DNA from 3 places in the Citrobacter portucalensis genome. Region 1 is predicted to be linked to each of the others. Evidence: predicted binding sites of a transcription regulator. Region 1 holds the regulator's gene; each other region holds the start of a gene.
The links. Region 1 encodes LexA, which represses DNA repair genes until DNA is damaged. Its sites were predicted from a motif close to TNCTGTATGTACATACAGNA; they were not measured.
Positions count from the first base shown of each region.

Region 1 (8,031 bases):
CTGGTTCGTATTCTCGACCACGGTGCCATCTCCCTGGGCGACAAGTGGGATCTGATGTACGTCGGTATGTACCAGAACCTCGATATGGATAACGATCTGGGTACTGAATGGTACACCGTCGGTATTCGCCCGATGTACAAATGGACGCCAATCATGAGCACCCTGATGGAAGTCGGCTACGACAACGTCAAATCTCAGCAGACCGGCGATCGCAACAGCCAGTACAAAATCACCCTCGCGCAACAATGGCAGGCTGGCGACAGCATCTGGTCCCGCCCGGCAATTCGTGTCTTCGCAACCTATGCCAAGTGGGATGAGGAGTGGGGCTACGTCAAAAATGGTAACGACGTAACCAAATATGCAGCTGCAACGAACTCTGGTATCAGCACCACCAGCCGTGGTGACAGCGATGAGTGGTCCTTCGGTGCTCAGATGGAAATCTGGTGGTAATTCAGCACTAACCTGACGTAAAGACCGAAAGAGGGGCGTAAGCCCCTCTTGATTACGGTTTAGCGCGCTATTGCCTGGCCACCGCTGAACCCATGCTATCTGAGGTGATAACAATGAAAATGAAGAAAAGTCTCGTTGCCCTTTGTTTATCTGCAGGGTTATTTGCCAGCGCGCCTGGCATCAGCCTGGCCGATGTAAATATTGTTCCGCAGAACACTACCGCGGCCCCAACCATTCCCACTGCGGCGCTGCAACAGTTAACCTGGACGCCAGTTGATCAATCCAAAACTCAGTCCACACAACTTGCCAATGCAGGTCAGCGTTTAGATGTTGCTGGTATTACTGGCCCGGTCGCGGCCTATAGCGTACCGGCGAACATTGGCGAACTGACCCTGACGCTGTCCAGTGAAGTCAACAAACAAACCAGCGTATTTGCGCCAAACGTCTTAATTCTTGACCAAAACATGACGCCATCTGCGTTCTTTCCCAGCAGCTATTTCACCTACCAGGAGCCCGGCGTGATGAGTGCCGATCGTCTGGAAGGCGTAATGCGTCTGACGCCAGCGCTGGGCCAGCAAAAACTGTATGTTCTGGTCTTTACCACAGATAAAGATCTCCAGCAGACCACGACCCTGCTCGACCCGGCGAAAGCTTATGCCAAGGGCGTCGGTAACGCTGTTCCCGATATTCCGGACCCGATCGCCCGCCACACCACCGATGGTCTGCTGAAACTGAAAGTCAAAACCAGCTCCTCCTCCAGCGTGCTGGTCGGGCCGCTGTTCGGTTCTTCCGGCCCTGGCCCTGTCACTGTCGGCAATACCGCAGCGCCTGCAGTGGCCTACGCGGCTCCGGCAGCAGCCGTTGCCGCTCCAGCGCCGCAGCCGGTGAAGAAAAGTGAGCCGATGCTGAACGACACGGAAAGCTATTTTAATCAGGCGATTAAGGATGCAGTTGCAAAAGGCGATGTTGATAAAGCGCTGAAGCTGCTTGATGAAGCGGAACGTCTGGGATCCAAATCTGCCCGATCCACCTTTATCAGCAGTGTAAAAGGCAAGGGGTAAACATCTCCCCACATTGTTGATTTTGCAACAACTGGTGCGTCTCCTGGCGCACCTTTTTTTATCCTTCGGTGCGAATTGTTACACTTATGTTGCCCTACCGATCACTTAATCGTGTTTGCTCACCCCGTAATGCCTTTTCTGCGATACAATGCCTTTAGGTTATAAATCGGAGAGTAAGGCATGCCACACCCTGCGTTAACGCAACTGCGTGCGCTGCGTTATTTTGATGCGATCCCGGCGCTGGACGCCCAACTGCTCGACTGGTTGTTACTGGAAGATTCCATGACCAAACGTTTTGAGCAGCAGGGCAAAGAAGTCACCGTCACGTTGATTCGCGAAGCGTTCGTTGGGCAAAATGAGGTGGCTGAAGAACTGACTCTGCTGCCCAAAGAGTCCCGCTATTGGTTACGCGAAATCCTGTTATGCGCGGATGGTGAACCCTGGCTTGCCGGGCGTACCGTGGTGCCTGAATCAACCTTGTGCGGCCCTGAACTGGCCTTACAGAACCTGGGGAAAACCCCGCTCGGACGCTACCTGTTTACGTCATCGACATTGACCCGAGATTTTATTGAGATTGGCCGCGATGCAGCGCTGTGGGGGCGTCGTTCCCGCCTGCGGCTGAGCGGTAAGCCACTGATGCTTACCGAGCTTTTTCTGCCTGCGTCGCCGTTGTACTGAGAGGAAGATAAAGATGGAGTGGAGTCTGACGCAGAATAAGCTGCTGGCGTTTCACCGCTTGATGCGTACGGATAAGCCAATCGGCGCCTTACTGCTGCTCTGGCCTACGCTGTGGGCTCTGTGGGTGGCGACCCCAGGCATGCCGCAACTGTGGATCCTGGCAGTTTTTGTCGCTGGCGTTTGGTTAATGCGCGCCGCCGGATGCGTGGTGAATGATTATGCCGACAGGAAATTTGACGGGCACGTCAAACGCACCGCGAATCGACCGCTGCCGAGTGGGGCTGTCACCGAGAAAGAAGCCCGAACGCTGTTTGTGGTACTGGTGCTGCTGGCCTTCCTGCTGGTTTTGACCCTCAACACGATGACCATTTTGTTGTCCGTTGCGGCATTAGCATTAGCGTGGGTTTACCCGTTTATGAAGCGCTATACGCATCTGCCGCAGGTGGTGCTGGGGGCGGCGTTTGGCTGGTCGATCCCGATGGCGTTCGCCGCCGTGAGTGAATCCGTACCGCTGAGTTGCTGGCTGATGTTCCTTGCGAATATTCTCTGGGCGGTGGCCTATGATACGCAGTACGCCATGGTTGACCGGGATGATGACCTGAAGATCGGCATTAAATCGACCGCGATCCTGTTTGGTAAGAACGACAAGCTGATTATCGGTGTTTTGCAGGTTGGCGTGCTGGTGTTGATGGCGCTGGTGGGTTGGCTAAACGGGTTAGGGCTGGGTTATTACTGGTCTCTGCTGGTGGCGGGCGCGCTGTTTGTCTATCAGCAGAAACTGATCGTCAATCGCGAACGTGATGCCTGTTTTAAAGCGTTTATGAATAATAATTACGTCGGTCTGGTGTTGTTCTTAGGACTGGCGATGAGCTACTGGCATTTTTGAGTTTGGTCTAGTCTGCAAAATAAAAAACCGGTCAGTTCATTCCGACCGGTTTTTTTATGCTTACTCGCCTTGTGTAGCGCTCTCGATGGTCAGACGCACATCTGACGTGACCAGTTCGGCCAGCATCTGATAGATCTTCATCGTCTCTTCCGGTTCGGCATCTCCGGTATCGCTGATGAATCCCTCGTCACGCAGCGTCAGCACCAGAGAGCTGAACACGGCTTTATCGAAGAATTCCGGCGCGTTAATGCCGTGCAGCACTGAGAGGCGTTGCGCCACGGTGCGGCTTTCTTTCTCCAGCGTGCCACGGTTGATGGACGGGTTCGCGCTCAGCAGCCAGAAGGTAATGGCGTAGCGCTGCAACGTCTCGCGAGCACCTGCGGCCAGCAGCTGTAGCGTGCGGGAGCGGGCTGGATTGATATGCAGTTCGTCATCGGTCAGGGTGATGAGTCCCTGGCGCTGCATTTCGCTGGCCAGTTCGTCAATCACTCCGGCAAGTTCATCACGCTCCCAGCGTAAGAACAGCTCCGCTTTCAGCATCGGATACAGCGCATCAATATGCTGCTGTAGCGCGGCGCGTGAAATACGACGATGCTGAGTCACGATGGCTGCCATCAACGAAGGCAGAACCAGCATATGCGCAATGTTGTTGCGGTAGTAGGTCATCAATACCGCCTGCTCGCGCGGCAAAATGATGATGTCGCCGATGGTGTCTTTCTCGACCTCAAACTTGTTCATCTGCAAGGCGTGATCGATCAATTCACTGGCGCTCTGTGCCGGCACCGTCGAATCCGCAGCATACGGCACGTTGCGCAGCAGGCTCAGGTAGCAGTCGAGTTGTTCGGTCAGCTGTTCACGGGTCAGAGAGCGCTGGCGAGAGGCCAGTAAAGCAGTACAGCACAGGTTCATGGCGTTGGCCGCGCCTGCGTTGTTAATGCGCACCATCAAATCGGCGGCAATGTTATTCACCGTCGGCGTCAGCCAGGCCGGGCGGATAGACTCGATAGGGTCGATAGATTCACGCCACTCCGGCACATGCTGGTTGAGGTAAGTCATCAATGGCATTGGTTCACCAAAGTTGACGTAGCCCTGACCCAGGTTACGCAGCTTGCTTAAGCCACGCAGCATTTGCGGCAGGCTTTCTTTCTCTTTCGTCGCGCCACGCAGCTCTTTTGCGTAGGTGCCCACTTCCATTACGTGCTCATAGCCGATGTAAATAGGAACGAGGGTAATCGGACGTGTACCGCCGCGCAGCATCGCCTGAATAGTCATCGACAGCGTGCCGGTTTTCGGGTCGAGCAGACGACCGGTACGTGAACGGCCCCCTTCGACAAAGTACTCAACCGAGTAGCCGCGGCTGAACAGCTCGCCCAGGTATTCGCGGAAAACGGTGGAATAGAGCTTGTTGCCCTTGAAGGTACGACGAATAAAGAACGCGCCCAGACGGCGGAAAATCGGACCCGCTGGCCAGAAGTTCAGGTTGATACCGGCTGCGATGTGCGGCGGCACCAGACCCTGGTGGTACAGAACGTACGACAGCAGCATATAGTCCATATGGCTGCGGTGGCACGGAACGTACACGATTTCATGCCCATCGTGCGCCAACTGGCGTACACGTTCAGCATTGTGAACGTTAATCCCCTGATACAGACGGTTCCAGGTAAAGCCCAGAATACGGTCCGTCAAACGAATCATTTCGTAGGAGAAGTTGGCGGCAATCTCTTCCATCAGCGCAATGGCATTTTGCTGTGCTTTTTCGTGGGAGATTTTTTTACTGCGCGCTTCATCTTCTACCGCACGAGCGATCGCTTTTGAAGCTAACAGCTTATTAAACAGATCCTGGCGGGCAGGGAGGCGCGGGCCGACAGCGGCCAGACGCTGGCGAGCAAAGTGCATGCGCGCCACGCGTGCCAGCTTCTGAGCGATGATCTTATCCGTACCATGTTCATCCGCCATACGGCGCAGAGAGACCGACGGGGAGAAGCGGACAAAACTGTCGCGACCCAGCCAGGACACCGCAAAGAATTTCTGTACGCCGTTTAGCATACGTAACGGCGGATTGACCTCGCCTTTTTCACGCCCTGGCGCACGGCCAAACATCACCGAAACTGGCACCATCTGCACATCCAGATCTGGATTGCTGCGATGCAAGTCGAGATAGTTGTGGAACAGCTTGATGGACTCTTCTTTCGGCGTGTAATAGGTGAATACACGCGGACCGCCGTGAATAAACACGTAGCGCGGTAACAGCGTTCCGTCTATCTCTAGTGGTTCCAGGGGATCGGGGAGGTCGTGCACCAGACATTGGGCACGCAGCGTCAGCAAGTCAGCTTTCGAATTGTACGGTAGGACGTACATAATGGGACGCGAAGTATCGAGTCCCAATTCCGGAGCAGGTTCTGCTGGAATAGACTTGCTTTTTACCAGGACGCTTAATGGTAAATTCAGTAATTTGTAGTAAATTCGTGGCCAGCCGGACATAAACGATGTAAAGCCTCTGGTTAATAATGCAAATGCGCTGCAAGGATATCAGAAAGTTTAGTGAATTTCTGTGGTATCCGGTCATACTTCGCGCTGCTTTGCCACACCCTGAACAAACGGGGTAACGTTACAATGACATTGACGCTAATAATGTAAAAAGGTTCTTTTTGATGGCCAATAATACCACTGGATTCACCCGAATTATCAAAGCTGCAGGTTATTCCTGGAAAGGTTTTCGCGCCGCATGGATTAATGAGGCGGCATTCCGTCAGGAAAGTGTTGCTGTCCTGCTGGGCGTCGCCATCGCCTGCTGGCTGGATGTTGATGCAATTACCCGCGTGTTGTTGATTGGTTCTGTGATGCTGGTGATGATCGTTGAAATCCTCAACAGTGCGATTGAAGCGGTGGTTGATCGTATTGGTTCTGAGTACCACGAACTTTCCGGCCGGGCGAAAGATATGGGGTCGGCTGCGGTATTGCTGTCTATTTTTGTCGCTCTAATCACTTGGGGCATCCTGTTGTGGTCGCATTTGCGATAAGGCTTCCACAACTGCATAAATCTCCTGTTTTTTGTGCAGTTTGCGGTTCCAAAATCGCCTTTAGCTGTATATACTCACAGCATAACTGTATATACACCCAGGGGGCGGAATGAAAGCGTTAACGGCCAGGCAACAAGAGGTGTTTGATCTCATTAGAGATCACATCAGCCAGACAGGTATGCCACCGACGCGTGCGGAGATCGCGCAGCGTTTGGGGTTCCGTTCCCCAAACGCAGCTGAAGAACACCTGAAAGCGCTGGCGCGTAAAGGTGTGCTGGAAATTGTATCCGGCGCATCGCGCGGTATTCGACTGTTGCAGGAAGAAGAAGAAGGGTTACCGCTTGTGGGGCGCGTGGCAGCCGGTGAGCCACTTCTGGCGCAGCAGCACATCGAAGGCCACTATCAAGTCGATCCTTCACTGTTCAAACCGAACGCCGATTTTCTTCTGCGCGTTAGCGGTATGTCGATGAAAGATATCGGGATTATGGACGGTGATTTACTCGCTGTGCATAAAACCCAGGACGTGCGTAACGGCCAGGTTGTTGTTGCCCGTATTGATGACGAAGTTACGGTTAAGCGCCTGAAAAAGCAGGGAAACAAGGTTGAACTCCTGCCAGAAAACAGTGAATTTAAACCTATCGTTGTCGACCTGCGCGAACAAAACTTCACTATTGAAGGGCTGGCAGTAGGCGTCATCCGTAACGGTGAATGGCTGTAATTTTCTGTTGAATCCCTGTAGGCCGGATAAGACGATGACGTCGCCATCCGGCAACGTGCCCGGTAGCGCTGCGCTTGCCGGGCCTGCATTACATTGTCCAGTACGTCTAACTTCTTCTCAGGCCCTCCTGTATGCCTTTCTTTACCTCTTCTGATAAAGCACTCTGGCACCTCGCCTTACCCATGATCTTTTCCAATATCACCGTTCCCCTGCTGGGACTGGTGGATACCGCGGTGATTGGTCATCTGGATAGTCCGGTCTATCTTGGCGGTGTTGCGGTTGGTGCTACGGCAACCAGTTTTCTTTTTATGCTGCTGCTTTTTTTGCGCATGAGCACCACCGGTCTTACCGCCCAGGCATTTGGTGCGAAAAATCCGCAGGCGCTGGCGCGCGCACTGGTGCAGCCGCTCATGCTGGCGCTGGGAGCAGGGTTGCTTATCGCACTTTTTCGTACGCCGATTATCGATCTGGCTCTGCACATTGTTGGCGGAAGTGAAGCGGTACTGGAGCAGGCCCGACGTTTCCTCGAAATTCGCTGGTTAAGCGCACCCGCCTCGCTGGCGAATCTGGTGCTGCTCGGCTGGCTGCTTGGCGTTCAGTATGCGCGTGCGCCGGTTATCTTGTTGATTGTCGGTAATATTCTCAACATTGTGCTCGATATATGGCTGGTGATGGGCCTGCATATGAACGTGCAAGGTGCGGCACTGGCAACGGTGATTGCTGAATATGCCACCTTGCTGATCGGCCTGATGATGGTGCGCAAAGTCCTGCATATGCGCGGAATTTCGCTGGCAATGCTGAAGCAGGCGTGGCGTGGCAACTTCCGCCGTTTGCTGGCGCTTAACCGTGACATCATGTTGCGCTCGCTACTGCTGCAGCTCTGTTTTGGCGCAATCACGGTGCTGGGTGCGCGTCTGGGAGGCGATATCATTGCGGTTAATGCCGTTCTGATGACCCTGTTAACCTTTACCGCCTACGCGCTGGATGGATTTGCCTATGCCGTGGAAGCGCATTCGGGCCAGGCCTATGGGGCGCGAGATGGTAGCCAGTTGCAGGACGTCTGGCGGGCGGCCTGCCGACAGTCCGGTATTGTGGCTATTTTGTTTTCGCTGGTTTATGCCCTGTTTGGCGAGCAGATTGTTGCGCTGCTGACCTCGCTGCCGCAGATCCAACAGCTGGCCGATCGCTATCTTTTCTGGCAGGTGGTGTTACCGCTGG
Region 1 covers NZ_CP092466.1:4,739,697-4,747,727, reverse strand. Annotated here, with positions in the region: gene LY264_RS22910 (maltoporin) at 1-450, shown strand, start outside; gene malM (maltose operon protein MalM) at 564-1,511, shown strand; gene ubiC (chorismate lyase) at 1,692-2,189, shown strand; gene ubiA (4-hydroxybenzoate octaprenyltransferase) at 2,203-3,075, shown strand; gene plsB (glycerol-3-phosphate 1-O-acyltransferase PlsB) at 3,136-5,556, opposite strand; gene LY264_RS22885 (diacylglycerol kinase) at 5,727-6,095, shown strand; gene lexA (transcriptional repressor LexA) at 6,205-6,813, shown strand; gene dinF (MATE family efflux transporter DinF) at 6,945-8,031, shown strand, end outside.

Region 2 (8,031 bases), on a different replicon from region 1:
ACCGGAAAGGCACTCAGCAGGGAATGAACGCAGAGGAAGTGGCGGGAGAGAGACGGCAACGTCAACAACGTTGCCCCTTACACCCCGGAACGGGGTGCATCGAGCGCAGGAACGGCGCGACAGGGCGGCGCGACCGGAACGGTCGCTGCAAGCCAGCCTTTGACGTTGCGACAGCCTGGGATGGAAACCCGCTGCCCGAAGGTTTACCGGAGGGCCGGGCAGAGACAGCGCAGCTGGCTCGGTGCGAAGCATGACAGCCCCGGTTCCCGAAGGGAAGTCGCCCGGGTCAACCAGCCCGTGGAAAAAAAGTATCTGAAAGCCCCGGTTTTTATCGTTCTGGTTATGGTTCTGGCCACGCGGCCCACGCCCACGCCCACGCCCACGCCCACGCAGGTCAGCATGTTTCAGAAACGACAGCAGGAAAAGCAGATTTCAGAACTGATTCATCACCGGCTTCACCGGCGGAGGGAATGCGCCGCAGGCGCTTTCCCCTGCCGTCATCCCGCAGGGATGACAGGGTTTTCCCGCGCGCGAACAGGCGGCTCATTGGCCGCCTCCGGGACTAATATTTAACTTTTTGCTGGATAAACTGGCCGCCGATAAATAGTTGCTCGCGACGAGTCAACAAATCACAAATATCGTCAAGGAGCATTGGCGTCGTTATGGGTCTGAGGCCTAATTCCCTGCGGCGTTCGTTTACCAGAGTTTTGTAGTGTTTCAGAATTTTGCGTGTTTCAGGTGTCATTTTCATAGGGAACCTTTTTCCGGCAGGGTTTCCCCTGCCTTATCAGAATTAGCGACGAAAAACATAGCCATCAATGAAGTTGAAAGTGTCGATAAACAAATCACGGGCAAACGCGTCATAGTCAAAGTAGCCGCGCAGGCTCTCAGGGATAGCCGCCAGCAGGCTGTGTTCGTTCACGTAGTCCACAGCAAAATCTTCTTCGCTCACGGCCTCGCCATAGTAGGCGTCTTCGAACGCGTCAAAGTCGCATTCGCCGCTGTATTCGGCCCACGCGATAAATGCCGCGTCCTTACCTACATCCTTCGCCTGTTTGTAGGCATCGATGAAATCCCAGTCCACAGAGCTTTCAGAGGCAAACTGAGAAGGAATGCCTTCCCAGTCCTGAAACATCAGTTCCGGGTCATGCTCATTCGCGTGGAGCGCGTGACAGGCTTCCAGAAAGTCTTCTTTCTCGTCGAAATCGGTCAAATCAAACCATTTTCCGGCCAGGCTGCCACAGTTGTATTTGTGATAAGTGCCAACGTATACCGCCGGGGTGGTGGTGATAGTGTTCATGGGTGTTCCCTCCATAGTCCAGGTTATCTGAGTACCGGCTTACGCCGTGCCGACACGACAGCCCGACGAAAAGCGGAGGATGCAAGGTCGGAAGCGGAGGCCGCAGCGCAGATAAAGCAGAGGCGGTCTGGACGGTTTTTCTGCGAATTTTTGAGCAGAAAAACAACGGGAAGAACGCCGATAATCATCAAAAATAACTGCGACCGGGTGACGGTGGAGGTGGCGCCAGCCACGTGCCTTGCATACGCAGCGGTCGGGCTAAAGTGAAGGCACGGCGTTAGCCGCAGACCGCACGAAATCTCATCCCCCGCGCGCCCGTAACAGCGTGGAGGTCGCGCTGGTATAGCGGAGCAGCGCGACATCCGATTCCTGTACAGAACTGCGGGGCAATCTGCCCCGCCCGTCGGTCACGCAGCAATCCGGATTCCGGAGAATGACCGCATCATCGCGTCAATTTCGACGCGGGCCTCGCTGACCGCATCACGTAACCAGCGGCGCTCAAACCATACGCGTGATGGGCTGTCCGGGTGACGCAGCGCGAACGGTACGTCCGTGACACCAACAACGCGACCGTGACATTCGAGACGGATCTGGAGGCGACGAAACGTTTCCTGCCCGTCGAGGACGGCTTTCAGGCGCGCGTCGAGAGTGTCGTTATCCCACTCGGTATCATCGCTTCCGGCTTCCACTTCAATCACGGAGAGCGTGAAGTTGCGCGTCCGGCGGGTAAACACCAGAGGATCAGCAGCAGGACGCAGGGCTTCTGTCAGGCGGTATCCGGCAGCGGCGACACAGCTACAGACATGGTTGATTTCGTCTCGCAGGGCTTTCAGGAGGCACAGGATTTGTTTTACCGACATCCCGGCAGGACAGTTATCGTATTCCAGCGAAATCGTGCCAGCGTGGGCTTTGCGGTGGCCCAGCGAGTTGCGGTAAAGACGAACAATCAGATCGCTCCCGCTAACTAATGGCAGCAGTTCATTCAGTGCGCTATCCGGCATCAGGCCACGCAGCGCAATTTCAGGCAACAGGCGCAGCAGATCGGACGCCCCCAGTTGGCCATAGAAAGCGACGCCTTCCCCACGCGAATAATTCAGGCTGGTATCGATATCCATCGTGGCTGGCCAGCCACGGGCAACCAGCGTGTTACGGGTGTGACGGTGCATAAAGCGATAAGCGGTGGTCATAGTTTTCTCCTTGTCTCGACGCGGCGACTGCTTCGCCGTGCCGATACGACAGCCCGACGATCCGCGGGAAATGCAAGGGCGGAACCGGAGGCCGCAGCGCAGATAAAAAGCAGAAACGGTCTGGACGGTTATCGAGCGAAACCTGAGCGAGAGAACGACGGGAAGAACGTTGAAAAACATAAAAAATTTACTGCGACCGGGCGATGGTGGAGATGGCCCGGCCATGTCCCTTGCATTAACCGCAGTCGGGCTATAGTGGAGGCACGGCGTTGACACCCGCCGCGACACCGGCGCGGCATAAAAAGCGGAGTCCACGACATCCTTATGGCTGATTTGGCGGGCTGACAATGCAGCCCGGCCACGGTTAGCGGGTGAATTCGTCCCAGTGTTCGTTGAACTGATTCTGAACCCGCGGGCTTGTCAGATCACCGGTAACAACCCAGGCATCCAGGAATTTAAGCCCCTGCAGGATAGAACTTTCAACATCATCAAGCAGTGTGATGCTGTTAAACCAGACCGACTTTCCGGAACGATAAGCCCATCGGCAGCCATCACTCTCTTCCAGGCATTCCTGCCACCAGGTTCTCCCCATATAAACAACCCCGGCTTCCGCCAGCGCCAGACTCTCCGCCTGGATCAGGAAATATGACGGAAACTCAAGATCAGAAACTTCGATATCGACGCCAATCAACCAGGTATTCATTATTTCTTTGCCTCTTCAATCGCCCACTGCAGGTGATCCCAGTTGAAACCGATATTGGCATCATGGCATTCATCAGCGAGTGCCATCGCAGCCTCAATCGTCTCGTTGTCCAGCGTGTTATCGAGCGAAAGGAAATCGTCGGCCAGCCAGAACGTCCCTGTACAAAGTGCATCCAGAGGATGTTGCTGCAATCTGGCAATCATCCCCGATACAGTCATTTCACGACGCCACAGACCAGGTGCCGGGAAAACTGCGTTGGCCACATCAAACCACTCCCAGTCTCCTGGCGGTACCGGCCATTTCACCATTTCGGTCTGAACGCCTGGTAGCCGGGACAGACGCTCAAGGATCTCCCCCAGGGAAAACTTATGGCCACTTACATCGTCACTGGCCAGACAGTGGCCATTGAGAAACACCGCATGCTGGCCATCATCCAGCGTAATACACGTCAGCTTAAACATATTTCCCTCCTTAACCCGGCACCCATCTGCGCCGTGCCGACACGACAGCCCGACGATCAGTGGTTAATGCAAGGGCGCCAGCAAGGCCGGTAGCCGGTAATAGCAGAGGCGTTCCGGACGGGTTTTCCGTGAAAATTGAGCGGAAAACCGACGGAAGGAACGGCGATAAGACGTTAAATCCTAGGCGGCCGGGCGCAGCTGGCGGCGCAGCTTCCCTTGCATTCACCACAGTCGGGCTATAGTGAAGGCACGGCGCACCCATGCCTGAAGATGGGATAACCAGACGCTGCCGGTTCAATGCCGGCAGTGGATGGCTGGGGAGAGATGATGAGCCCCGGTTTCCCGGGGACATATTCAGGAAAAACTAGCGCTAAGTTCCCGGTCGTGGATGATGCGTTGGCGCACCTCATCAGCCAGATCATGGAGTACGTTCAGAGGTAGCCAATGGCGTACTGGCGCTCCCGGACGAATAATGCAAATGCCGGCGCTGCGGTCACCTTCACGGACCATGTCAAAATCACGGTAAATCGCGAGGCCAACGGCAACGACTGCGGCCCCATGGTGAAAAATTTCTGTCAGCCATAGTTGCTGTTGTTCAGCATCCGGGCGCATCAGCGGCGGCATATCATTCCACGCTTCACCAAAAACCCAGAAGTGGCGTGTCTGGCGTTCAAAAATATTGATCCCTTCATACTGGGCTCCGGTCATGTCGTTAATAATGCCGGCATCAATGAAGATCTGACGGCACAGGACCATCAAATCGGCTTCAATCGCTTCAGCCAGGCCAATACCGACCGGGTTCGCCTCCTCAAAATCAATCCGAAAACAGGGATCACCTTTCAGGATTTCGCCGCTGACGCTTGCACACAGATTGAGATCACTGCACATCTGCTGCAGGCCATGGACCGCACGGACATCAAGATGGCCACGTGAAGCAATTGCCGGCAGCATCGCCATAATAGATTCGGTAGTGATATGGCCCGAAATAGTGAAGCAATAACAGTTCGCATCAGGCTGGACAACGACTGACGACGGCCAGTTGTTTTCTGACAGGATCTGACGGCTGCGGGTTGGTGCAAGAGTCATATAAAGATTCATAGGGTGCTCCTTCGTTTGATTTACCAGGCTTCTTCTGCCGTAGCTTTTTACGTACGGGAGGATGTCTCCCGCCATAAGTGACAGGCGGCAACGTGCCATCAGGCAAAAATCAAGTTCCGGAGGCAAAGCCGCAGCGCAAGCGACCAGAGGGAGTGCGAACGGGTGCAGTTGCAGGCGACTTTATTTTTGCCGGCACGGTGCAACTGTTTAAGCGATGGCTGGAGATAATCTGACTGCAATAGAGCAGCAAAGTGACTTCATTGGATATACCCACATCGTTATCCCCCGATTCTGTGGATAAGTAACCCAGCTCTCAACGAGAGCAAGATACCACATCACCGGTGGAGTTTTTCCAGGAACTACAGAGGGTTAAAGGCAGCAAAAAATCAATACTTGAAAGTGTCTTCAATAAGGCAATAATACTGTATATGCAAACAGTATTATTTGAGGTGGTTATGTTTGAGTTTATACGTGCTGACAGCAATCCTGAGTTGACGCCCATCCCTCTCTATAGCGATCGCTGCCAGGCCGGGTTCCCCTCACCGGCCCAGGATTACGTGGAGGCCGAACTAGACCTGAACCAGTACTGTATATCGCGGCCCAGCTCAACCTATTTTGTACGAGCTATCGGCAACTCGATGACCGACATCGGCCTGCATTCGGGCGACTTGATGATCGTCGATAAAGCCGAACAGGCTCAACACGGAGACATCGTCATAGCTGAGATAGAGGGAGAGTTCACGGTTAAGAGATTGCTGCTGAGGCCACGGCCTGGACTCCAGGCGATGAACCCAGCCTACCCAACTCTATGGCCAGACCCGGAGAACCTGCAAATTTTCGGTGTCGTAACTGCCTTTGTACACAAAACCCGGGGACATGAATGATGTTCGCCCTGGCAGATGTGAACAGCTTCTATGCGAGTTGTGAGAAGGTCTTTCGTCCTGACTTACGTGATAAACCAGTGGTTGTTCTTAGCAATAATGATGGTTGTGTTATAGCCAGATCGAAGGAAGCGAAGCGGCTTGGAATCAAAATGGGGATCCCCTGGTTTCAGCTAAAAGCAATGCAGTTCCCGGAGAAAGTCCTTACGTTTTCCAGTAATTATGAGCTGTACGCAAGTCTGAGCAACCGGGTCATGGCACATCTGGAAGAACTGGCGCCCCGCGTTGAGCAGTATAGTATCGACGAAATGTTCCTGGATATTCGCGGCATCGATGGCTGTACTGACTTTGAAGATTTCGGACGGCAGCTGCGCGAGCATGTCCTAAGAGGAACCGGACTGACAATTGGCGTCGGGATGGGACCGACAAAAACTTTAGCAAAATCAGCGCAATGGGCATCTAAGGAGTGGCCGCAATTTGGTGGCGTGCTGGCCCTGACTACTGGCAATCTCCGTAGGACGGAGAAACTGCTCTCACTGCAGCCAGTGGAGGAAATCTGGGGGGTTGGTCGCCGCATAGGCAAAAAGCTGAATACATACGGCGTGACGACTGCGCTGCAGCTGGCGCGCATGAACCCTGCCTTTGTACGCAAGAACTTTACCGTGGTGCTGGAGCGGACCGTACGCGAGCTGAACGGTGAGGCCTGTATATCTCTTGAAGAGGCCCCGCCCGCGAAGCAGCAGATTGTCTGCAGCCGATCATTCGGAGAGCGCATCACGACTTACGAAGCGTTGCGACAGGCTATCTGCCAGTACGCCGAACGCGCGGCTGAAAAATTGCGGGGAGAACATCAGTTCTGCCGGCACATATCGGTCTTTATCAAAACCTCCCCTTTCGCAGTCAACGAACCGTATTACGGCAACGTGGCCAGTGAAAAGCTTCTAGTACCCACACGCGACACCCGGGACATCATTAAAGCCTCAGTAAAAGCCCTGGACTGTATCTGGCTCGACGGGCATCGATATGCAAAGGCTGGAGTAATGCTGAATGACTTCACTCCTACGGGGGTAGCACAGTTAAATCTTTTCGATGACGTTAAGCCGCAGGAACGAAGCGAGGAGCTAATGAAAGCCCTGGATGGCATAAACCACTCAGGGCTCGGGAAGGTATGGTTTGCTGGGCGCGGAATAGCGCCGGACTGGCAGATGAAAAGAGAAATGCTGTCGCCGGCATACACAACTAAATGGACTGATATACCGTGCGCCTCAATTTGAGTATCAGAGGAAGCTCTTCATTTTTTCTCGGGCTTCTTCCAGTCGCTGCTGCTCATCATCCTCTACGACTTCGGGCTTGATTGCAGGAGCAAACTGCCCTGCTCCCAGTTCCTGAAGCACTGAGCGAATATCAGCCTGCGTAGGTTTCCATCCGGTAGTCTGACTGAGCAGCCCGGTCAGCTGGTCAGCTGTAAACTCCTTGTTCAGCATTGCGGCCAGAAGCGCGGGCAATCTAGGGTCCAGTTGCTGCAGAGCCATTCCGGAAATAAACGCATTCCGGAACAACTCGCCCCGGGCAGAACGGGGAACGGCTTCAATGACTTCCAGAGCCTGTCTGTCTGCATCCCTCTCAGGATGCAGATATAACGTGAATTTTTTCCGTTCCTCACTCACTTCATTACTCCCCTTTAAATACGGCGATCGCTTCTACCAGTGCGGTCTGTGGAGAGGACATCATAACCACTTTCGGACCCAGATGTTGCCATGCCGCCTGGACTGCCGTTTCGATAAGCGGCGCACCACCACCGACAATATAAACCCGGTTTACATGACGGAAATCGGCAAGATCATCCACCACTCTAGCCCCCAGACTGACGATTGCGCTTTCAATGGTATCCATCACCAGTGGGATTTTGCTCTCGTCATTAATCACCTGGCGGACAAAATCCATATCATGGCGGTGTTTTATCAATTCATCAGCCACCATGGCACTGGTATCACTTGAAGCCATACGAAGCGCACTGAGGGCACTCTGAGTGACCATTGACACACCAATACCCGAATTACCATGAATGGCACTGACCGCATCAAACTGCCCGACAATGACGCCAACATCGAGAGTCGTTCCGCCAAGGTCGATTACCAGCGATTTCTCGTAAGGCCCGACACTGTCTTTTACCAGACGGGTAAACACGGCAGGCAGGGATTCCGGCATAACTTCAACGTGTTCAATACTGAACGTCTCACCTTTGTTCAGTTTTACCGGCCGCATAAGGTTGTCGATCTTGCGTTGAATGTTGAGCTCATTCTTCTGGCATTCTTTTGTATAGAACTCACTGATAGGCAGTGTCACCGTCAGTGAAACAGCCTGTGGCTTCAGCCCGCTGTTAAGTAATGCATGATGTACA
Region 2 covers NZ_CP092467.1:193,545-201,575, forward strand. Annotated here, with positions in the region: gene LY264_RS25680 (hypothetical protein) at 395-547, opposite strand; gene LY264_RS25685 (hypothetical protein) at 563-751, opposite strand; gene LY264_RS25690 (antirestriction protein ArdA) at 794-1,300, opposite strand; gene LY264_RS25695 (hypothetical protein) at 1,708-2,487, opposite strand; gene LY264_RS25700 (hypothetical protein) at 2,852-3,190, opposite strand; gene LY264_RS25705 (hypothetical protein) at 3,190-3,651, opposite strand; gene LY264_RS25710 (hypothetical protein) at 4,006-4,749, opposite strand; gene umuD (translesion error-prone DNA polymerase V autoproteolytic subunit) at 5,205-5,633, shown strand; gene LY264_RS25720 (Y-family DNA polymerase) at 5,633-6,904, shown strand; gene LY264_RS25725 (plasmid partitioning/stability family protein) at 6,908-7,231, opposite strand; gene parM (plasmid segregation protein ParM domain-containing protein) at 7,302-8,031, opposite strand, start outside.
Region 2: the regulator LexA is predicted to act here: its motif matches at 5,170-5,189, upstream of umuD (translesion error-prone DNA polymerase V autoproteolytic subunit).

Region 3 (8,031 bases), 1.3 Mb from region 1:
CTGGCCGACTGGCACGTGATTGCCGCGCTTTCTGCCTGTGCCCTGGCCTATGCTGGCGCCGTGGTGGCTAACCTGTATATCCCGAAACTGGCCGCGGCTCGTCCTGGCCAGTCCTGGCATCTGGGGAAAATGACGCGCAGTTTCTTCTGTGCCGCCTCCTCGCTGTGGCGCAACGGTGAAACACGCTTCTCGCTGGTGGGAACCAGCCTTTTTTGGGGCGCGGGCGTTACGCTGCGTTTTCTGCTGGTGCTGTGGGTCCCGGTGGCGCTCGGCATCACCGATAACGCCACACCGACCTACCTCAATGCCATGGTAGCAATCGGGATTGTGGTCGGTGCGGGTGCGGCCGCGAAGCTGGTAACGCTGGAAACCGTGTCGCGCTGTATGCCTGCGGGGATCCTGATTGGCGTCGTGGTGCTGATTTTCTCTCTTCAACATTCGCTGCTTCCGGCCTACGCATTGCTGATGCTTATCGGCGTGTCGGGTGGCTTCTTTGTGGTGCCGTTGAATGCGTTGCTGCAGGAACGGGGTAAGAAAAGCGTCGGCGCGGGTAATGCGATAGCGGTGCAAAACCTGGGTGAAAACAGCGCGATGCTGTTGATGCTGGGGGTTTACTCACTGGCGGTGCTAGTGGGGATCCCGGCAGTTGCGATTGGTATTGGATTTGGTGCGCTGTTTGCGCTGGCGATTGCGGCGCTGTGGATTTGGCAGCGCCGCCAATAGTCTGTTGTATGCTGTTGCCGGATGGCGGCGTTGCCTTATCCGGCCTACAGGATGCTCACTTTGTAGGCCTGATAAGCGTAGCGCCATCAGGCGCTAACTGTTACGGTGCAGGATAGGTATACACCTGATGCACCGCTTCAATCTCTGCCAGTACTTCTTCGCTCAACTCCAGATGCAGGCTTTCAACGTTGGTTTTTAGCTGCTCCATCGTCGTGGCGCCCAGCAAAGTGCTGGCGACAAACGGCTGACGACGCACGAATGCCAGCGCCATTTGCGCAGGATCCAGATTATGGCGTTTCGCGATATCCACATAGGCCGCAACGGCTTTCTGCGTCTGCTCGCCGCTGTAGCGCGTGAAACGGCTAAACAACGTATTGCGTGCACCGGCAGGTTTCGCGCCGTTCAGGTATTTCCCGGTTAACGTACCGAAGCCCAGGCAAGAGTAAGCCAGCAGCTCAACGCCTTCATACTGGCTCACTTCAGCCAGTCCAACCTCAAAGCTGCGGTTCAGCAGGCTGTAGGGGTTCTGGATGGTGGCGATGCGTGGCAGATCGTGTTTGTCCGCCAGGTGCAGATAGCGCATCACGCCAAACGCGGTTTCATTAGAAACGCCGATGTAGCGAATTTTCCCGGCGCGCTGAAACTCGGCCAGCGCGTCCAGCGTATCGAGAAGGGAAACGACCGGCGCGGAGTCTGTCCAACTGTAGCCTAACTTACCAAAACAGTTGGTCGGGCGCTGCGGCCAGTGAACCTGATACAGATCCAGATAATCGGTTTTCAGTCTTTTCAGGCTGTCGTGCAGCGCTTCACGGATATTTTTACGGTCCAGCGCCTGATTCGGTCGAATGCCGCTGTCGTTGTTACGTGATGGTCCGCTGACCTTAGACGCAACGATCAGCTTTTCGCGGCTGCCGTGTTTGGCGAGCCAGTTACCTACGTAGGTTTCGGTGAGACCCTGGGTTTCAGGACGCGGCGGTACCGGATACATCTCGGCAACGTCGATCAAATTAATGCCCTGTGCTACGGCATAATCGAGCTGTGCATGTGCGTCGGCTTCGCTGTTTTGTTCACCAAACGTCATTGTGCCCAGCCCCAGTGTACTGACTTCCAGCGAGCTGTGGGGTATACGGTGATATTGCATAGCCGTTTCCTTTTTATAATCACGACATAAGGATTATAAAAATGGCTGAGGGAAGAGAAAAAGGGAAGTAAAATTGTTAAGGCCAGCGCGCTGCTGACCTCAACCATCAGCGTTCAATGATTTGAGACACATCATCGCGGTTAATCTGCATCGCATTGCCCTGCTGGTCGTGATAGCTCACCAGACCGGTATCATCGTCAATTTCTGGTTTTCCATCGGTCAGGATCATTCGACCATCTTTTGTCGCCATTACATAATCGCTGCTGCATCCGGAAACGGCAAAAGCCAGTCCTACGGCGGAAATCAAAACTGCCCATTTTTTCATCTGCTTATCCTCACATGGCCTGCGTCTGACAATAGTTTAGTAATAACGCGAAGTTGTGCAGGGTGAAAGCAGTAAAATCTTAAACTGTGAGAAGGGGTAGGTGTGGCTGGCATTCGCTCCCCTTGCGGGGAGCGATGGATTTCATCAGAGCGGATTTTTTTTATTACGCCACAGGTTCAGGGTCTCTACCGCGATAGAGAAGAACATGGCGAAATAGATATATCCTTTCGGAACGTGGACGTCGAAACTTTCCAGAATCAGCGTAAAACCGACCAGAATCAGAAACGAGAGCGCCAGCATTTTCACCGAAGGGTGGCGATCGACAAACTCGCCAATTGGGCGCGCGGCAAACATCATCACGCCTACGGCAATCACCACCGCCGCCATCATAATAAACAGATGATCGGACAAGCCAACCGCAGTAATCACGGAATCCAGACTGAAGATAATGTCTAACAACATGATCTGCACAATCGCGCCCAGGAAAGAAGATACGCGGGTTTTTAACCCCTCTTCCTCACCTTCAATGGATTCGTGGATCTCCTTGCTGGCTTTCCAGATCAGGAACAATCCCCCCAGCAGAAGGATCAGGTCGCGTGCTGATATCGCCTCGCCAAACAGCTCGAATAGCGGGTTTGTCAGCCGCGTGACCCAGGCGATAGAAGCCAGCAGTGCCAGACGCATGATCATCGCCGCCGCCAGCCCAATACGTCGGGCATGATTGCGTTGCGCTGTCGGGAGTTTAGCTACAACCAGAGAAAGGAAAATAATATTGTCGATCCCAAGAACGATCTCCAGCAGCGTCAGCGTACCGAGCGCAAGCCAGGCGTTAGGATCGGTTATCCATGCAAATAACATCGAACAAAGTCCTGCCAAAAAAAAGAAGCGGTAATTATAGGCCCGTAACGCGGCGGGTGAAAGGCCGGACGGTGCCTATTGCGCCTGGAACAAGAAATGTCGCTCAAGCAATGCGCGGGTGAAGTTCTTTTTCAGGTAAAAGCCGCGTGGCAGGGTCAGGATGGGTTCGCCGTTGGCGCCAATGGCCTCGGTAAGCGCGCGGGCGTTGGCGGCTTTAGGACGCAGTTGCAGTACTTCCCCATGGCGAGCGGTGATGCGTTCGACGTGGCCTAGTACAATCATGTCCATTAGTTCTTCCCAGTCCAGCCGTAATTGCTGCTCTTCTTCTTCATTCGGGCTCCACAGCAGGGGAGAGCCGACGCGGCGCTCAGCCAGAGGGATGCTGCGTTCGCCTTCTACCGGGATCCACAGAACACGTTTGAGTTTGTGTCGTACATGGCTGGTTTCCCAGGTGACGCCGGTATTGCCGGTTAACGGTGCCACACACACAAAGGTGGTTTCCAGCGGTCTGCCAAGACTGTCCACAGGGATCGTTTTCAGCTCCACGCCCAGCGCCGCAAAATCCTGCTCTGGTTTACTGCCCGCGCTGGCACCGAGCCAGATTTCCAGCAGGACGCCAATCCAGCCTTTATCGCGCTTAAGATCCTTCGGCGTAACGATTCCCGCCATTGCCGCTAATTCTCCTAACGCGTAGCCCGAAAGCTGCCGTGCCTGGCTCAGCAACTGGGCTTCAGATTCAGGGGGAGAAAGCAACGGACGGAGTTCTGGCATCGGGTTAACCCTTAGGTGAAAAAATGAGCAGTGATTTTATACCGTGTGGACAGAGTTTATCTTTTTCCACATGCTTTATTCAATTCTATGATTTATATTGGTTTTTAGATTCACGTTCGCGGAGTTGCGCAACAGCGAAGCGGGTTTTCCAATTCTGGTCACTGACAATGAACAGGATCTTACACCATGTTATCCACAGAAAGATGGGATAACTGTGAAAAACCCCCACTACTGTTTCAATTTACAGCCTTGACGTGCGACGAAAATCGAATTTTCACACAAATTGTGCCTAACTTATTGGCATAATCTGTGGGTAAAACCAACGCTGGTCGATCTTTCATCAGCGTGAAGATCGTATGCGTGATGCACATCACATTTCTGTGTGTTAATCTGCGTTGATCGGTTTTAACTTTATGAATGTATAAGAGTATTTTTGATACGTGACGAATGTCTTATTCGGACTGTTCTGGGTTTTCCCATAGTAATTCCGTACTTCTTCACAACTATATCCACAGAAAAGGTGAATAAAATCGCCTTGCTTGCCCTTCTTCTGTTTATAACTCGGCCTTTAACTGTGAGTTATTCAATTGTTATTAGAATATCGCACCCTTAACAGAGTGGTTTACCGCCCCTCAGGAGTGTGAAACAATCGTTTGTATATAAGGTTTATGTTGAGGTAGTCCGGTGATTGATGACGATGGCTACCGCCCGAATGTAGGGATAGTAATTTGTAACCGCCAGGGGCAGGTCATGTGGGCCCGGCGATTTGGTCAGCACTCCTGGCAATTCCCACAAGGTGGGATCAATGCAGGAGAGACAGCAGAGCAGGCGATGTACCGGGAACTCTTTGAGGAAGTGGGTCTCAGTCGTAAAGATGTACGGATCCTTGCTTCTACTCGTAACTGGTTGCGTTACAAGTTACCGAAACGTTTGGTGCGTTGGGACACAAAGCCGGTTTGTATCGGCCAGAAACAAAAATGGTTTCTTCTGCAATTGGTCAGCAGTGATGCTGAAATCAATATGCAAACCAGCAGTACACCTGAGTTCGACGGCTGGCGCTGGGTGAGTTACTGGTATCCGGTTCGACAGGTGGTGTCATTTAAACGCGATGTCTATCGCAGGGTGATGAAAGAATTCGCAAGTGTTGTCATGGCGCTTCAGGAGAGCACTCCTAAGCCACAAAGCGCACCTGCGTACAGACGTAAAAGAGGTTAAGCTACGCAAATTATGCTCACCCGCCTGCGCGAAATAGTCGAAAAGGTGGCCAGTGCTCCGCGTCTGAACGAAGCGCTGAATATACTGGTTACCGACATCTGTCTTGCGATGGATACAGAGGTCTGCTCGGTCTATCTGGCCGATCACGATCGACGTTGTTATTACCTCATGGCGACCCGGGGACTAAAAAAACCACGTGGTCGCACTGTCGCACTCGCGTTTGATGAAGGTATCGTTGGCCTGGTTGGCAGGCTGGCGGAACCTATCAACCTCGCCGATGCGCAAAAACATCCCAGCTTTAAATACATTCCTTCGGTAAAAGAAGAGCGTTTTCGTGCATTCTTAGGCGTACCGATCATTCAGCGTCGCCAGCTTTTAGGTGTGCTGGTGGTGCAGCAGCGTGAACTGCGTCAGTACGATGAAAGTGAAGAGTCTTTCCTCGTCACGCTCGCCACGCAAATGGCGGCCATACTTTCGCAGTCGCAGCTAAACGCGCTGTTCGGCCAGTACCGTCAAACGCGCATCCGTGCGCTGCCAGCCGCTCCCGGTGTGGCAATAGCCGAAGGTTGGCAGGATGCGACGCTGCCGTTGATGGAACAGGTCTACCAGGCTTCAACGCTGGATCCTGTGCTTGAACGCGAGCGACTGACCGGTGCGCTGGAAGAGGCGGCGAACGAATTCCGCCGCTACAGTAAGCGTTTTACCGCTGGGGCGCAGAAAGAAACGGCGGCGATCTTTGATCTTTACTCGCACTTACTTTCCGATACCCGTCTGCGCCGCGAGCTGTTTGCGGAAGTGGATAACGGTTCGGTGGCCGAGTGGGCGGTTAAAACGATCATCGAAAAGTTTGCCGAACAGTTCGCCGCGCTGAGCGATAACTACCTCAAAGAGCGGGCCGGAGATTTACGCGCGCTGGGCCAGCGCCTGCTGTTCCACCTTGATGACTCTATCCAGGGGCCGAATGCCTGGCCGGAACGCTTTGTGCTGGTGGCGGACGAACTTTCGGCGACCACGCTGGCGGAGCTTCCTCAGGACCGGTTAGTTGGCGTGGTTGTCCGGGACGGCGCAGCCAACTCTCATGCGGCAATTATGGTGCGTGCGCTGGGTATCCCTACCGTTATGGGGGCCGATATCCAGCCGTCGGTGCTGCATCGCCGTACGCTGGTGGTGGACGGTTATCGCGGTGAACTGCTGGTCGATCCGGAACCGGTATTGATCCAGGAATACCAGCGTCTTATCAGTGAAGAAATTGAGCTGAGCCGCCTGGCGGAAGACGACGTCAACCAGCCAGCACAGCTGAAAAGCGGCGAGCGCGTGAAGGTGATGCTCAATGCGGGCCTCAGCCCGGAACATGAAGAAAAGCTGGGTAGCCGAATCGACGGCATTGGCCTGTATCGCACCGAAATTCCGTTCATGCTGCAAAGCGGTTTTCCTTCGGAAGAAGAACAGGTTGCGCAGTACCAGGGTATGCTGCAAATGTTTAACGACAAGCCGGTGACCCTGCGTACGCTGGATGTCGGCGCCGATAAACAGCTGCCCTACATGCCGATCAGTGAAGAGAACCCCTGCCTTGGCTGGCGAGGGATCCGCATAACGCTCGATCAGCCGGAGATCTTTTTGATCCAGGTTCGCGCTATGCTGCGTGCGAATGCGGCAACCGGAAACCTGAGCATTTTGCTGCCGATGGTAACCAGCATCGATGAAGTGGACGAAGCGCGACGTTTGATTGAACGCGCCGGACGCGAAGTGGAGGAGATGATCGGTTACGAGATCCCGAAACCGCGCATTGGCATCATGCTGGAAGTTCCGTCGATGGTGTTCATGCTGCCGCATCTGACAAACCGGATAGACTTTATCTCGGTTGGAACCAACGACCTTACCCAGTACATACTGGCCGTCGATCGTAACAACACACGGGTAGCCAGCATTTATGACAGCCTGCATCCGGGGATGTTGCGTGCGCTGGCGATGATTGCGCAGGAAGCCGAAAGAAGCGGTATCGATTTGCGCCTGTGTGGTGAAATGGCGGGCGACCCGATGTGCGTGGCTATTCTGATCGGTCTCGGTTTCCGTCATTTGTCGATGAACGGTCGTTCTGTCGCTCGCGTAAAATATCTGCTGCGCCATATCGATTTTGATGAGGCGCAAACGCTGGCGCAGCGCAGCCTGGAGGCACAGATGGCAACAGAAGTACGCCATCAGGTAGCGGCCTTCATGGAGCGTCGTGGCATGGGGGGCTTGATTCGCGGGGGATTGTAGGTCTGACAAGCGTAGCGCTATCAGGTATTACGGGGGATAGAGATTACCTATACAGATCTTTTACATCTTCCCGGCATCCGCTTCTAACCCCTTGTGCTATCATTCGCACCTTTGGAGCGCCTGCATTATGCAGGCGCGCTTATCAATTGCTGTCTGACTTCAGCGAAATAACAAGAACTTGTGGTGACAGATGACCAGTAGCTATCTGCATTTTCCGGATTTCGATCCGGTCATTTTCTCAATCGGACCCGTCGCGCTTCACTGGTACGGCTTAATGTATTTGGTGGGGTTTATTTTCGCGATGTGGCTGGCGACGCGCCGCGCGAATCGTCCGGGCAGTGGCTGGACCAAAAATGAAGTAGAAAACTTACTGTATGCGGGCTTCCTCGGGGTTTTCCTCGGTGGGCGTATTGGTTACGTACTGTTCTATAACTTCCCGTTATTCCTCGATAATCCCCTGTATCTGTTCCGCGTCTGGGACGGCGGTATGTCCTTCCACGGTGGACTTATCGGTGTGATCCTGGTGATGATTATCTTCGCCAAACGCACTAAGCGTTCGTTCTTCCAGGTTTCTGATTTCATTGCCCCGCTGATTCCGTTTGGCCTGGGTGCAGGGCGTCTGGGCAACTTTATCAACGGTGAGCTGTGGGGACGCGTTGACCCGAACTTCAAGTACGCCATGCTGTTCCCGGGCTCCCGTACCGAAGATATTTTACTGCTGCAAACTAACCCGCAATGG
Region 3 covers NZ_CP092466.1:926,782-934,812, forward strand. Annotated here, with positions in the region: gene lplT (lysophospholipid transporter LplT) at 1-723, shown strand, start outside; gene LY264_RS04480 (NADP(H)-dependent aldo-keto reductase) at 824-1,864, opposite strand; gene ygdR (lipoprotein YgdR) at 1,971-2,189, opposite strand; gene LY264_RS04490 (TerC family protein) at 2,334-3,047, opposite strand; gene mutH (DNA mismatch repair endonuclease MutH) at 3,123-3,818, opposite strand; gene rppH (RNA pyrophosphohydrolase) at 4,503-5,033, shown strand; gene ptsP (phosphoenolpyruvate--protein phosphotransferase) at 5,046-7,292, shown strand; gene lgt (prolipoprotein diacylglyceryl transferase) at 7,483-8,031, shown strand, end outside.
Region 3: the regulator LexA is predicted to act here: its motif matches at 4,048-4,067, upstream of mutH (DNA mismatch repair endonuclease MutH).